Regions from separate parts of the Candidatus Nitrobacter laanbroekii genome, predicted to be linked through region 1. Evidence: predicted binding sites of a transcription regulator. Region 1 holds the regulator's gene; each other region holds the start of a gene.
The links. Region 1 encodes PhoB, which activates phosphate uptake and scavenging genes when phosphate is short. Its sites were predicted from a motif close to TGTCATNNANCTGTCAT; they were not measured.
Positions count from the first base shown of each region.

Region 2: a site for PhoB is predicted at 1,830-1,846, ahead of ugpB (sn-glycerol-3-phosphate ABC transporter substrate-binding protein UgpB). Genes of this name have one in related genera too.
Region 3: a site for PhoB is predicted at 2,380-2,396, ahead of V4R08_RS04225 (RNA degradosome polyphosphate kinase). Genes of this name have one in related genera too.

Region 1 covers NZ_JBAMDA010000001.1:1,976,908-1,980,993, reverse strand. Annotated here, with positions in the region: gene pstA (phosphate ABC transporter permease PstA) at 1-21, shown strand, start outside; gene pstB (phosphate ABC transporter ATP-binding protein PstB) at 18-836, shown strand; gene phoU (phosphate signaling complex protein PhoU) at 864-1,580, shown strand; gene phoB (phosphate regulon transcriptional regulator PhoB) at 1,603-2,307, shown strand; gene V4R08_RS09220 (GcrA family cell cycle regulator) at 2,463-2,969, opposite strand; gene V4R08_RS09215 (aspartate aminotransferase family protein) at 3,611-4,086, shown strand, end outside.
Region 2 covers NZ_JBAMDA010000001.1:2,665,991-2,670,076, reverse strand. Annotated here, with positions in the region: gene V4R08_RS12385 (sensor histidine kinase) at 1-1,785, opposite strand, end outside; gene ugpB (sn-glycerol-3-phosphate ABC transporter substrate-binding protein UgpB) at 2,130-3,455, shown strand; gene phaR (polyhydroxyalkanoate synthesis repressor PhaR) at 3,672-4,086, opposite strand, start outside.
Region 3 covers NZ_JBAMDA010000001.1:878,574-882,659, forward strand. Annotated here, with positions in the region: gene purM (phosphoribosylformylglycinamidine cyclo-ligase) at 1-886, opposite strand, end outside; gene V4R08_RS04215 (CDP-alcohol phosphatidyltransferase family protein) at 1,060-1,602, shown strand; gene V4R08_RS04220 (P-loop NTPase family protein) at 1,652-2,332, shown strand; gene V4R08_RS04225 (RNA degradosome polyphosphate kinase) at 2,458-4,086, shown strand, end outside.

The DNA.
Region 1 (4,086 bases):
TCTGAGAGGACCGCAAAATGACCGACGTTTCCGCCGCTGTCTCGCGCCCGGCCGTTCCGCCATCGGCGATCGATCCCGATGCTCCGGCCAAGATCGCCGCCCGTAACCTCAATTTCTATTACGGCCAGAACCACGCGCTGAAGAATATCGACCTCTCGATCGCCGCCAATCGGGTGACGGCCTTCATCGGTCCCTCGGGTTGCGGCAAATCGACCCTGCTTCGCATCTTCAACCGCATGTACGACCTCTATCCCGGCCAGCGCGTCGAAGGGCAGGTGTTGCTGGACAATACCGACATCCTCGACCCCAGGCTCGATCTCAATCTTCTGCGCGCGCGGGTCGGCATGGTGTTCCAGAAGCCGACGCCGTTCCCGATGACGATCTATGAGAACATCGCGTTCGGCATCCGCTTGTACGAGAAGCTGTCGCGGTCGGAGATGGACGGTCGGGTGGAGAAAGCGCTGCGGGGCGGCGCCTTGTGGAGCGAGGTCAAGGACAAGCTCAATGCCAGCGGGCTCAGTCTTTCCGGCGGTCAGCAGCAGCGCCTGTGCATCGCGCGAACCGTCGCGCTGCGGCCGGAGGTGATCCTGTTCGACGAGCCGTGCTCGGCGCTCGATCCGATCTCCACGGCCAAGGTCGAAGAACTGATCGACGAGCTCAAGGAGCACTACACCATCGCGATCGTCACCCATAACATGCAGCAGGCGGCGCGTGTCTCGGATACCACCGCATTCATGTATCTCGGTGAGATGGTCGAGTTTGGGCCGACCAACAAGCTCTTCACCTCGCCGGTCGACCGCCGCACCCAGGATTACATTACAGGCCGCTTCGGCTGAACGCGCGTATGCGCGGGGAGAATTGAAATGGCTTTCGAACACACCGCCAAGGCTTTCGACGACGATCTCCAGGAGCTGACGCGGCTGGTTGCCGAGATGGGCGGTCTCGCCGAACGGCAGATCGTCGAATCCCTGGATGCGCTGATCCGCCGCGACACCGCATTGGGCGCCCGCGTCGTCGCCGCCGATGCCGAAATCGACCGGCTGCAGCGCACGATCGAGGAACGCGCCGTGCTCACCATCGCGCGGCGGCAACCGATGGCGGTCGACCTGCGCGCGATCGTCGGCGCCATGCGGGTCGCCGCCGATCTGGAGCGGATTGGCGATCTCGCCAAGAACATGGGCAAGCGCGTGGTTGCGCTCGATAGCGATTTCCATCCGATGAAACTGATCCGCGGCCTCGAGCACATGACCGACCTCGTGCAGTCCCAGGTCAAGTCGGTGCTCGACGCCTATGCGGCGCGCGACCTGCCGTCGGCGATGGCGGTCTGGAAGGGGGACGAGGAGGTGGACGCCATCTGCACCTCTTTGTTCCGCGAACTCCTGACCTACATGATGGAGGATCCGCGCAATATCGGGTTCTGTATCCACCTGATGTTCTGCGCCAAGAACATCGAGCGGATCGGCGACCACGCAACCAATATCGCGGAGACGGTGTTCTACATGATCGAGGGCCAGCAGATGCTCGACAAGCGTCCCAAGGGGGACACGACGGGTTTCGCATCGGCGGCGCCGGGAAACTGAAACCAGAGCAGGCGAGAACACGATGAGTGCACGCATTCTGGTGGTCGAGGACGAGGAGGCGCTGACGACGCTGCTGCGCTACAATCTCGACGCCGAAGGTTACGAGGTTGAAACGGTGGCGCGCGGCGACGAGGCCGATACGTGGCTGAAGGAGCGCACCCCCGATCTTGTGGTGCTGGACTGGATGCTGCCTGGCCTGTCCGGCATCGAACTGTGCCGCCGTCTGCGGGCGCGCCCCGAGACCAGGCAACTTCCGATCATCATGCTCACCGCCCGCGGCGAGGAGAGCGAGCGGGTGCGGGGGCTTGCGACCGGCGCCGATGACTACATCGTCAAGCCATTCTCGGTGCCGGAGCTTCTGGCGCGGGTGAAGGGGCTGCTGCGGCGCGCGAGCCCGGAGCGGCTCGCCACGATCCTGAGCTTCGGCGACATCGAGCTCGATCGTGACAAACACCGCGTCGCGCGTTCCGGCCGCCCGATCGATCTCGGTCCGACCGAGTATCGCCTGCTGGAATTCTTCCTCGAGCATCCCGGCCGGGTGTTCAGTCGCGAGCAACTGCTCGACAGCGTCTGGGGCCGCGACATCTACATCGACGAGCGCACCGTGGACGTTCATATCGGGCGGCTGCGCAAGCTGCTCAATCCCGGCGGCGAGCAGGATCCGATCCGCACAGTGCGCGGCGCAGGCTACGCGTTGGACGAGCGGTTTCAGAAAGCGGTCGAGTAAGCAAACCGCTATCGCCCCTGCGAACGCAGGGACCCATACGCCAGGACATTTCCGTTTTGGCAGGCGACTGGGGCCAGCGCCGTTGTTACAACGCGTGGCGGTGGCTATGGGCTCCTGCGTTCGCAGGGACGACGCTCATGAAAGTTGCTGAAGTCTTACCGCACCTTCGGCGGCTGGCGGCGGCGGTCGGCGGCGGGCTGATAGGCAATGCGCGAGTGGTGCGCGCAATAGGGTAGGCCGTTGAGTGCCTTGCCGCCGCAGAAGAAGAATTCCGGACTCGAGGGATCGCCGACCGGCCAGTGGCAGGTGGCTTCGCTGAGTTGGAGCAGAGACAGCCGCTGGCTCATCGGCACCACATTGTCGAAGGCGATCGGATCCGGCTCGAGTTCGACCTCGAAGTCGTGCGCGAGCGCGGTGTTGCCGCGGGAGACCGGGCGCGATACCCGCATGACGTGCTGGGCCGGACGGGCCTTGCGCGGCCGCGACACCGCTGACGAAGGACTCTTGGCGCGGCCCGACAGACCGAGCCGGTGTACCTTGCCGATCACCGCATTGCGCGTCACGTTGCCGATCTCAGCGGCGATCTGACTTGCGGAGAGGCCCGCTTCCCAGAGCTTCTTCAGTTGTTCGACGCGGTCGTCGGTCCAGGTTATCACCGTCATCGCACGTTTTCCCTTGTGTCACGCGTGCCTCCGCTAAGGCCGCACCTGAAGCGTCCCCCTGAAAACCCGTGTGGACAGAATCCCTTAACCCTCGCCGGGCGGGAAAACCGCCCGGGCGCTTACGCCGAGAACAGGACCATCGAGGATCAAAGCCGCCGCACGAGATGTCGTATCCGACGGTCCTAACGCTACAATATGCCGTGACTCGCGCGCAAGAGTCCGGCCTGGCGGCGTCCACATGTTCTGCAAGAAAATCGGAAAGATCGGCTCTCTCTGCGACTTTCGCGCATCACCGGCGTGTTCTGGAACCCAGAGCCTTTTCGCTTCTGATCGAATCGGAAGCGAGGCTCTATGATTTTGAATTGACGCGTTTTCTTCACACGAACCGGTGCCCACTTCGCTCGAAAACGCTCTGGTATTGCCGCTGGTCCCGTTCCTGCATTCACAAAGGCGCTCGCTGGACCGGGATGCGAATGCTGAAATCGGACCACTGGAATATTGACAGTGATCGCCGCGCACCTAGAATAACCCTCACGTGCCGCCGGAAAGGCGGCACGTTTCGTTTCCGGGGCTGACAGTTCATCGATCGCGCCGCAGCGCAGTCGGATCGATCCGCCCCCCCATCAACCGGCAAAACCGTCATGACCAGAGCCGCGGCGTCCCATCTGTTGCCCGTTTTCGCAAGGGCCGATCTCTCATTCGACAGCGGCGAAGGCGCCTGGTTGGTCGGATCCGACGGTGGACGCTATCTCGACTTCACCAGCGGCGTTGCCGTCAATGCGTTGGGCCACTGCCATCCGCATCTCGTCGCCGCGCTTCAGGCGCAGGCGGCAAAGCTTTGGCACGTCTCGAACCTGTTCAAGTCGCCGGACGGCGAGCGGCTGGCGGCACGGCTGTGCGAGCAGAGCTTCGCCGACTTCGTCTTCTTCGCCAATTCCGGCGCCGAGGCGGTGGAGTGCGCCATCAAGGTGATGCGCCGCTATCATGCCTCCAAGGGTCATCCGGAACGCTATCGCATCGTCACCTTCGAGGGCGCCTTCCATGGCCGCACGCTGGCGGCGCTGGCGGCCACCGGCTCGAAAAAATATCTCGACGGATATGGGCCGCCGGCGGACGG
Region 2 (4,086 bases), 690 kb from region 1:
GAGAAAGAGGTTGGTCAAAATCTGCCCGTATGAGCCGGGAAAACCGTCGATAATCAGACCTTCCGGGACGTCGACGGCGATGCTGATCGGAGACCGCTTGAGCACCGGGCGCAGGCTCCTGACGATCTGGTCGGTGGATTCGCTCAAATTGAACTGGCGGCGTTCGGCATGGGACCGGTCCACGGCGACCTGCTTGAAGGACTCGATCAGCTCGCCCGCGCGGTGCAGGTTTGCCACCAGTTGCTGGGCGGCATCGCGGCAGGTCCGCACGAACTCCTCGAGCTGCGACCGCCTCAGCGGCACGGCGGATCGCAACTCGGCGTCGAACGTGTCGGCGCGTCGCGCGAAACTCGATGCAACCGTCAGGCTGATTCCGATCGGGTTGTTCACCTCGTGCGCCACGCCTGCGACCAGCCCGCCAAGCGCGGCAAGCCGCTCGGCATCGATCAGGTTCCGCTGCGCGGCGCTCAATTCCAGCAGGGCGCTCTCGGCCCGTTCCTTCGATGCCCGCAATTCGTCCTCGGCATCGCGCTTGGCGATGGCGTTCTTGCGGAACACCTCGACGGCGCGCGCCATGGCGCCGATTTCGTCCCGCGCGTCGGTGCCGGCGACCTTGCGATCGTAGTCGCCGGACATGATCGCGCGCATCGACGTAATGATCTGCCGCAAAGGCAGACGGATGCTGAGCGCGATGACGACGCCCGCGACGACGATGATGGCGAGGAAGGTCGCGGCGATCCACAGCATCTTGCGGGAGATGTCCGCGAGCGTATGGTCGAACGTCATTTGCGCGCTCTGCTCGCGCTGTCGCATCTTGACCGACAGGCCGTCGATCGCGCCGATGGTCTCCGCCTGGCTGGCGTCGATGGAATTGCGCAGCAGGTCCGTCCGCTTGGCGAGCAGTTCGGCGAGCTTGCCAATGCCGTCGTGCAGCGCGGATGTCCGGGTTTTGAGCCGCTGCAGCGCGCCGCGCTGAAGGTCGTTGTCCGAAAAATCGATCATCGCCGGAATGGTGCGCTCGATCGCATCGGCACTCTTGCGGACCTCGTCCGCGCTGGTCGATGCCGGCGCCAGATAGTAGGCGTTCGCGGCCACCAGCATCGCTGTGAAGGTCTCGCGGGATTTCCCGAGTGTCGGCCAGATCCGGGCGTCGCGGCGGCCGGTCGCGCCCTCGATGGTCGAGTAGAGTCCCGCCATGTCCTTGGCGGGCGCCAGGATCTGGTCCTCGTAGGTTTTGGTAATCGTCGTCTGTAATGCGCGCAGTTCCCCGAAGCCGCTGAGGAAACGTTCGGTGGCGCGTTCCAGCTCCTTGACCGAGCCCGACAGCATCGGGTCGGTCGAGGCGCGCGTGCTCAAGGTGCCGAGGACGGCCTCGCGCAACAGCAGGATTTCCGCAAACAGATCGGGACTGGGCTGGTTGATGTAGCGGTGGATCAGATTTTGCAGCCGACCGGTCTCGCTCTCGAGAACCGCGAGGATCTTGTCGGATTTCCTAACCTGACGCACGTCGTCCCACGCGGATCCCAGGGTCTTGGCGCCGCTCCATATCAACAGCGCCAGCACCAGCACCACCGCAGAATTCAACGCCGCGATCGAGAGAATGCGCCACCGGATCGGAATCGCACGAACCAGGCCCACGATGCCCGAGCGCCCCTGCGCCGCCAGACCGTCCTGCTCCTGCTGCGCCGCACCTGTGCCGCTCCGGGGCTCGGCTGAAACCAAGTCACTGACCTTGCGGATTCGTGCGATGTCGCCTGTCGTCTGCAATCCGCACTGTGCCTTCATCGAGTCGTGCCTTCATAACTCCGGCGACAGCGGCTTGCCCGAAAACGACTGCCAGACGACGACTTTAGCGCCCCCAGGCTTGGTCTGTCGATGCGAGCCGGCCCGTCCGGAAAGCCACGACATAACGGCGCGTTGGGACCCCGCAATGGGACATCGACGCTCGTCCCCTTTGAGGAAGTCATCAATCCGGAGAAAAGGTTCAACGCGGTGGAATCCCGGCATGGCCGCTTGATAACGGCCGCTTGCCGCGCCGGTCGTGAATTGCAGCGGCCGCGCGTTGGTCTTATCAGAAACGCATGGCAGCGGGGCAGCCCGGCCCTGCCGTGCGCGGAGGGCGAGGCACGATGCGAACACCGGCATGGAGACTGGCGCTACTGTTCTGCGCGCTGCAATTCACTGCTGCACTGCCGGCTCCGGCACGCGCCGTCACCGAGATCGCGTGGTGGCACGCGATGTCCGGCGAACTCGGCCGGCAGCTCGGACGGCTCGCCACCGAATTCAACGGGTCTCAATCCGAGTACCGGATCGTGCCGACCTACAAGGGCAACTACACCGAGACCGTGACCGCAGCGATCTTTGCGTTCCGCTCGCGGAGCCAGCCGGCGATCGTGCAGGTCAATGAAATCGCCACCGGCACCATGATGGCGGCTCAGGGGGCGATCTATCCGGTTTTCGAGCTGATGCGCGACGAGAACGAAGCGTTTTCTCCGACGGCCTATCTTCCGGCCATCACCGGATACTATGCCGATGTCGCGGGCAACCTGCTGTCGTTTCCGTTCAATGTCTCGACCCCCATCCTCTATTACAACAAGGACCTGTTCCGCGCCGCCGGTCTCGATCCCGAGAGGCCGCCGCAGACCTGGCCGGAGCTCGGCGAAGCCGCCAAGACGCTGCGCGAGGCCGGGGCCGCTTGCGGCTTCACCACGTCGTGGCCGTCATGGGTCAACGTCGAGAGCTTTCTCGCCTTGCACAATCTGCCGATCGCAACGCGTGCCAACGGGTTCGGCGGGCTCGACGCCGTCCTCATTTTCAACAATCCGCTGATGGTCCATCACGTTGCCCAACTCGCCGAATGGCAGAAGACCAAGATTTTCGACTACAGCGGCCGGGGGACGACTGCCGAGCCCCGTTTCCAGCGTGGCGAATGCGGCATCTTCATGGGCTCTTCGGCGACGCGCGCGGATATCATCGCCAATTCCAAATTCGCCGTCGGCCACGGCATGCTGCCGTATTGGCCGGATGTCGAGGGCGCGCCGCAGAACACCATCATCGGCGGCGCCACCTTATGGGTGCTGCGCGATCGCCCGCGCGAGGAATACAAGGGTGTCGCAAAATTTTTTGCCTATCTGTCGAAGCCCGAAGTGCAGGCAGCCTGGCACCAGCACACCGGCTACCTGCCGATTACCCGCGCAGCATTCGACCTCACCCGCGCGCAGGGCTTTTACGATCGCAATCCCGGGTCCGCGATCGCGATCGAACAGATGACGCTGAAGCCGCCGACCGGTAATTCAAGGGGGTTGCGACTCGGATCGTTCGTTTTGATCCGCGGTGTCATCGAGGACGAACTCGAACAGGCCTTCAGCGGCAAGAAGAGCGCGCAGGCCGCGATGGATTCGGCGGTGGCGCGCGGCAACACGCTGCTACGCCAGTTTGAGCGCACCAATCCGTAACGAGTGTCGGGCAGTCGTTGCGATTGTCATTTGCCGGGCATAGCCCATTCTAGAAACGGCGTCGCTTCCGCTTGCCTATGCGAAGAACAGCGTCGCTTCGCTCGCCTGTGCCCCGGAAATCCATCCCTTTTGAGAAGATGGGTGCCCGGATCAAGTCCGGGCATGACGACCTTCTGATTCCATCAATACGATCAGCACTCGCGGACTCGTGCGCGCCTACTCCTTCTTCGGCTCTTTCGACATCCGTTCGAGGCGCTCCTGCATCTCTTTCATCTGACGGCGAAGATCCTCGATATTATCGCCGGCATTATTGTCGCCGGCATTTGAGGCGTCGGGCGTTTTCTCCGGTTCGGAAGCGGCGGTCCCACTGCGCGGCGGCACGAACGGCTTGAACATCGAGAAGGTGCGTTCGAACAATTCCATGTTGCGGCGGACATGCTCTTCGAGCGGCGCGAGGGGGGTGCCACTGAAGGTGCTGGTCATCTGCTTGCGAAACTTCTCCTGCTCGCGGGTCAGCATGTCGATCGAGCGTTCGAGATATTTCGGCACCACCATCTGCATGCTGTCGCCATAGAAGCGGATCAACTGCCGCAGGAACGCGGTCGGGAGCAGGTTCTGTCCGGCCTTGTTT
Region 3 (4,086 bases), 1.1 Mb from region 1:
CGGCGATGCCGCCCTGTTTTGCCAGCCATTTGAACACCGGCAGCATCGTCAATCTGGAGAGGTCGATGCGGATGCCGAGATGTTTGGGCAGTACGCGGGGAATGTTTTCGGTGAAGCCGCCGCCGGTGATGTGGGCAAGCCCCTTCACCGCGCCGGTTTCGCGGATCGCGCGCAGACAGGATTTGACGTAGAGCCGGGTCGGCGTCAGCAGCGCGCCGCCCAGCGTGGTGACCGGTGCAAATGGGGCAGGGGCGCTGAAGCCCAGCCCCGAAGCCTCGACGATCTTCCGGACTAGTGAATAGCCGTTGGAATGGACCCCGGACGAAGCTAACCCGATCACCGCATCGCCGGCGGCGATATCGCGGCCGGGCAGCAGGGTGCCGCGTTCGGCCGCGCCGACTGCGAAACCCGCCAGATCGTAGTCGCCGTCCTTGTAGAGACCCGGCATTTCGGCCGTTTCGCCGCCGATCAGGGCGCAACCCGCCTCCCGGCAACCTACCGCGATGCCGGCCACAATCGCCGACGCAACCTCGGGATCGAGCTTGCCGCAGGCAAAATAGTCGAGGAAGAACAGAGGTTCCGCGCCTTGAACGACGAGATCGTTGACGGACATGGCGACGAGATCGATCCCGATGGTGTCGTGCATTCCGGTTTCGATTGCGATCTTGACCTTGGTTCCCACGCCGTCGTTGGCCGCGACCAGAACCGGGTCCGTGAAACCAGCCGCCTTGAGGTCGAACAGTCCGCCGAAGCCGCCGATTTCGGCATCCGCGCCTGCGCGCGCGGTGGCGCGCACCATCGGCTTGATGAGGTCAACCAGCCGGTTGCCGGCGTCGATATCGACGCCAGCGTCTGCATAGGTAAGGCCGCTCTTCCGATCGGTCATGCAATAACGTCCGAAGAATTTTCCGGCTGGTTACGTCGGATTCCGGACTCGCGCAATGGCTCGCAAAGCCCCATCAAGCATATACTATGTAGACAAGAGGTTGATCCGGGCCGCGGAAGCCTCGAATCCCCGAGCCGCTTGCGCGGAAACGGGCCGGAGGCGGGAAGCGTCGCGTGAGTATTCCGAATATTATTACACTCGGCCGTATTCTGCTGGTGCCGATCATTGTCTGGGCTATCGCCTCCAATCAGATGGAAATCGCTTTTGCGATCTTTGTGATCGCCGGCGTCAGCGATGCGGTGGACGGATTTCTCGCCAAGCGCTTCGACATGGCGAGCGAACTGGGAGCGCTTCTGGATCCCCTGGCCGATAAGGCGCTGCTGGTCTCGATCTTTGTGGCGCTCGGCATCTGGGGCGCCATTCCCCGCTGGCTTGTCATCCTGGTGGTCTCACGCGACATCATGATCGTCGGCGCCGTGATCGTGTCGTGGTTATTCAACAAACCGATTCCCATGAAGCCGCTGATGGTCTCGAAGCTCAACACGGGAGCGCAGGTTGCGTTCGCGGCGCTGGTGCTGGCTGCGCTCGGCTTTGGATTCGATTCCTCGCCCTACGAGGCTATTCTCATGGCGATCGTCGCGGTCTTGACGTTGCTTTCAGTCGCCTTCTATGTCGTCGAGTGGGTGCGCCACATGAGCACCATCGAGCAAAGCTGACGACCATATCGACGGCAGGCGCGAGTTCGTTCCGGCAAGGAGTAGATGCGTGGCAGGCCGTCCCCGACCCCGTCAACTCGCATTGGCGCTGCCCCACGCGGAAAGTCTTTCGCGGGACGATTTTCTCGAAGGTCCCGCGAACGCGGCGGCGCTGTCGCTGATCGAGAGTTGGCCGGAATGGCCGAACCGGGTCATGCTGCTGGCCGGCCCTGAAGGTTGCGGCAAGAGCCATCTTGCGACGATCTGGACGGAGCAGGCGGGCGCGCGTTCCATAAGCGCGCACGGCCTGACTGCGGCGGCGGTGCCGGGAGCGCTGGCGACGGGGGCGCTCGTCGTTGAGGACCTCAACCCGCAAGCCTTCGACGAGCTTGCGCTGTTTCACCTGATGAATCTCGCCCGCGAGGACGGCGCGTTCGTCCTGATGACGGCGCGGGTGCCTCCGGCCGCCGTCGAGATCGGGTTGCGCGACCTTCAGTCGCGACTTCGCGCGGTGCCCGTCGTGACGCTGATGCCGCCCGACGATCAGTTGCTCCGGGCGCTGATTATCAAGTTCTGTGCGGACCGCCAGATGACCATCGACGAGACGGTCGTCAATTTTATCGCAACGCGGACCGAGCGCTCGTTTGCTGCCGCCCGCCACGCCATCGAAAGGCTCGATGCCGAATCGCTGCGGCTTGGCAGGCCGGTGACGCGCGCGCTTGCCGCCGAATTGCTGCGGAACCGCGACTGAGCGATCCCGCCGGCCGCCCTTGACGCGCCGGCCTTCGGGAACATCAATGTCATTGAAACGTCATCGAGCCGGCCCAAAGTTTGCGGCTGCCGCGCGACCCGATGAGGATACGGACCGACATATCAATGGAATCAGTTCAGGCTATTGTTATTGAAGAGAAAAATCTGAGTCCGGAACCCGATTTCGCAATACGGACCAGCACAGAACGGTTCATCAACCGGGAGCTATCCTGGCTGAATTTCAATCGCCGGGTGCTTGAAGAGTCGGTTAATCCCCGCCATCCCGCGCTCGAACGCGTCCGCTTCCTGTCGATTTCCGCCAATAACCTTGACGAGTTCTTTATGGTCCGTGTCGCCGGCATCAAGGCGCAGGTGCGGGAAGGGATCACGGAGCGTAGTCCGGATGGGCTGACGCCGTCGGAGCAGCTCGTTCTCATCAACGAAACCGTCTCGAATCTCGCGAGCGATCAACAGGCGATCTGGCGGGATCTGCGCCACGTGCTGACTGAGGTCGGCATCGTCCTGATCGACGGTAAGGACGTCACCAAGGCCGAGCGGACGTGGATCGCGGACCACTTTCTCCGCAATATCTTCCCCTTGCTGACGCCGCTCGCTATCGATCCGGCCCATCCGTTTCCATTCATTCCGAGTCTTGGCTTCACCATCGCGCTGCAGCTCGCGCGCACCTCCGACGGCAAGCCGATGAATGCGCTGATCCGTATGCCCGGCAAGATCGACCGGTTTCTGCGGCTGCCGCCGGCCGGCAAGGACGACCCCGTCAGGCTGATCACGCTTGAAGGCGCCACCAGCCTGTTCATCGACCGGCTGTTTCCAGGCTACACGGTCAAGGGGCAGGGCGCGTTTCGCATCATCCGGGACTCTGAGCTGGAGATCGAGGAAGAGGCGGAAGATCTGGTTCGCCTGTTCGAGACCGCGTTGAAGCGCCGCCGCCGCGGGTCCGTCATCCGGCTTGAGGTCGAAGCTGCAATGCCGGCCGAGCTGCGTGCATTCGTTCAGCGCGCATTGTCGGCGGCCGACGACGAAGTCTTGCTGGTGGACGGCGTCCTGGCCATGAACGAGCTGTCGCAACTGACACGGCTCGACCGGCCCGACCTTGAATTCGTGCCGTACGTCCCGCGCCATCCCGAGCGCGTGCGCGATCACGGCGGCGACGTGTTCGCTGCGATCCGGCAGAAGGACCTGATCGTTCATCATCCGTATGAATCGTTCGACGTCGTCGTGCAGTTTCTGCAGCAGGCCGCGCGCGATCCTGACGTCGTTGCGATCAAGCAGACGCTCTATCGCACATCCAACAACTCGCCGATCGTGCGGGCGCTGGCGGAGGCCGCGGAGGCGGGCAAGTCGGTCACGGCGCTCGTTGAGATCAAGGCGCGGTTCGATGAAGAAGCCAACATCCGGTGGGCGCGCGATCTCGAGCGCGCCGGCGTGCAGGTGGTTTACGGCTTCCTTGAACTGAAGACGCACGCCAAGCTGTCGCTGGTGGTACGCCGGGAAGGCGGCAGTCTCTCGACCTATGTTCACACCGGTACCGGCAACTATCACCCGGTGACCGCACGCATCTATACCGACCTGTCGTATTTTACGTCGGATCCGATCATCGGCCGCGATGCGGCGCGCGTGTTCAATTACATCACGGGCTACGCAGAGCCGAGGGACATCGAGAAGATGGCGGTGTCGCCGCTGACCTTGCGCAACCGGATCCTCGACCACATTCGCGGCGAAGCCGGTTTCGCG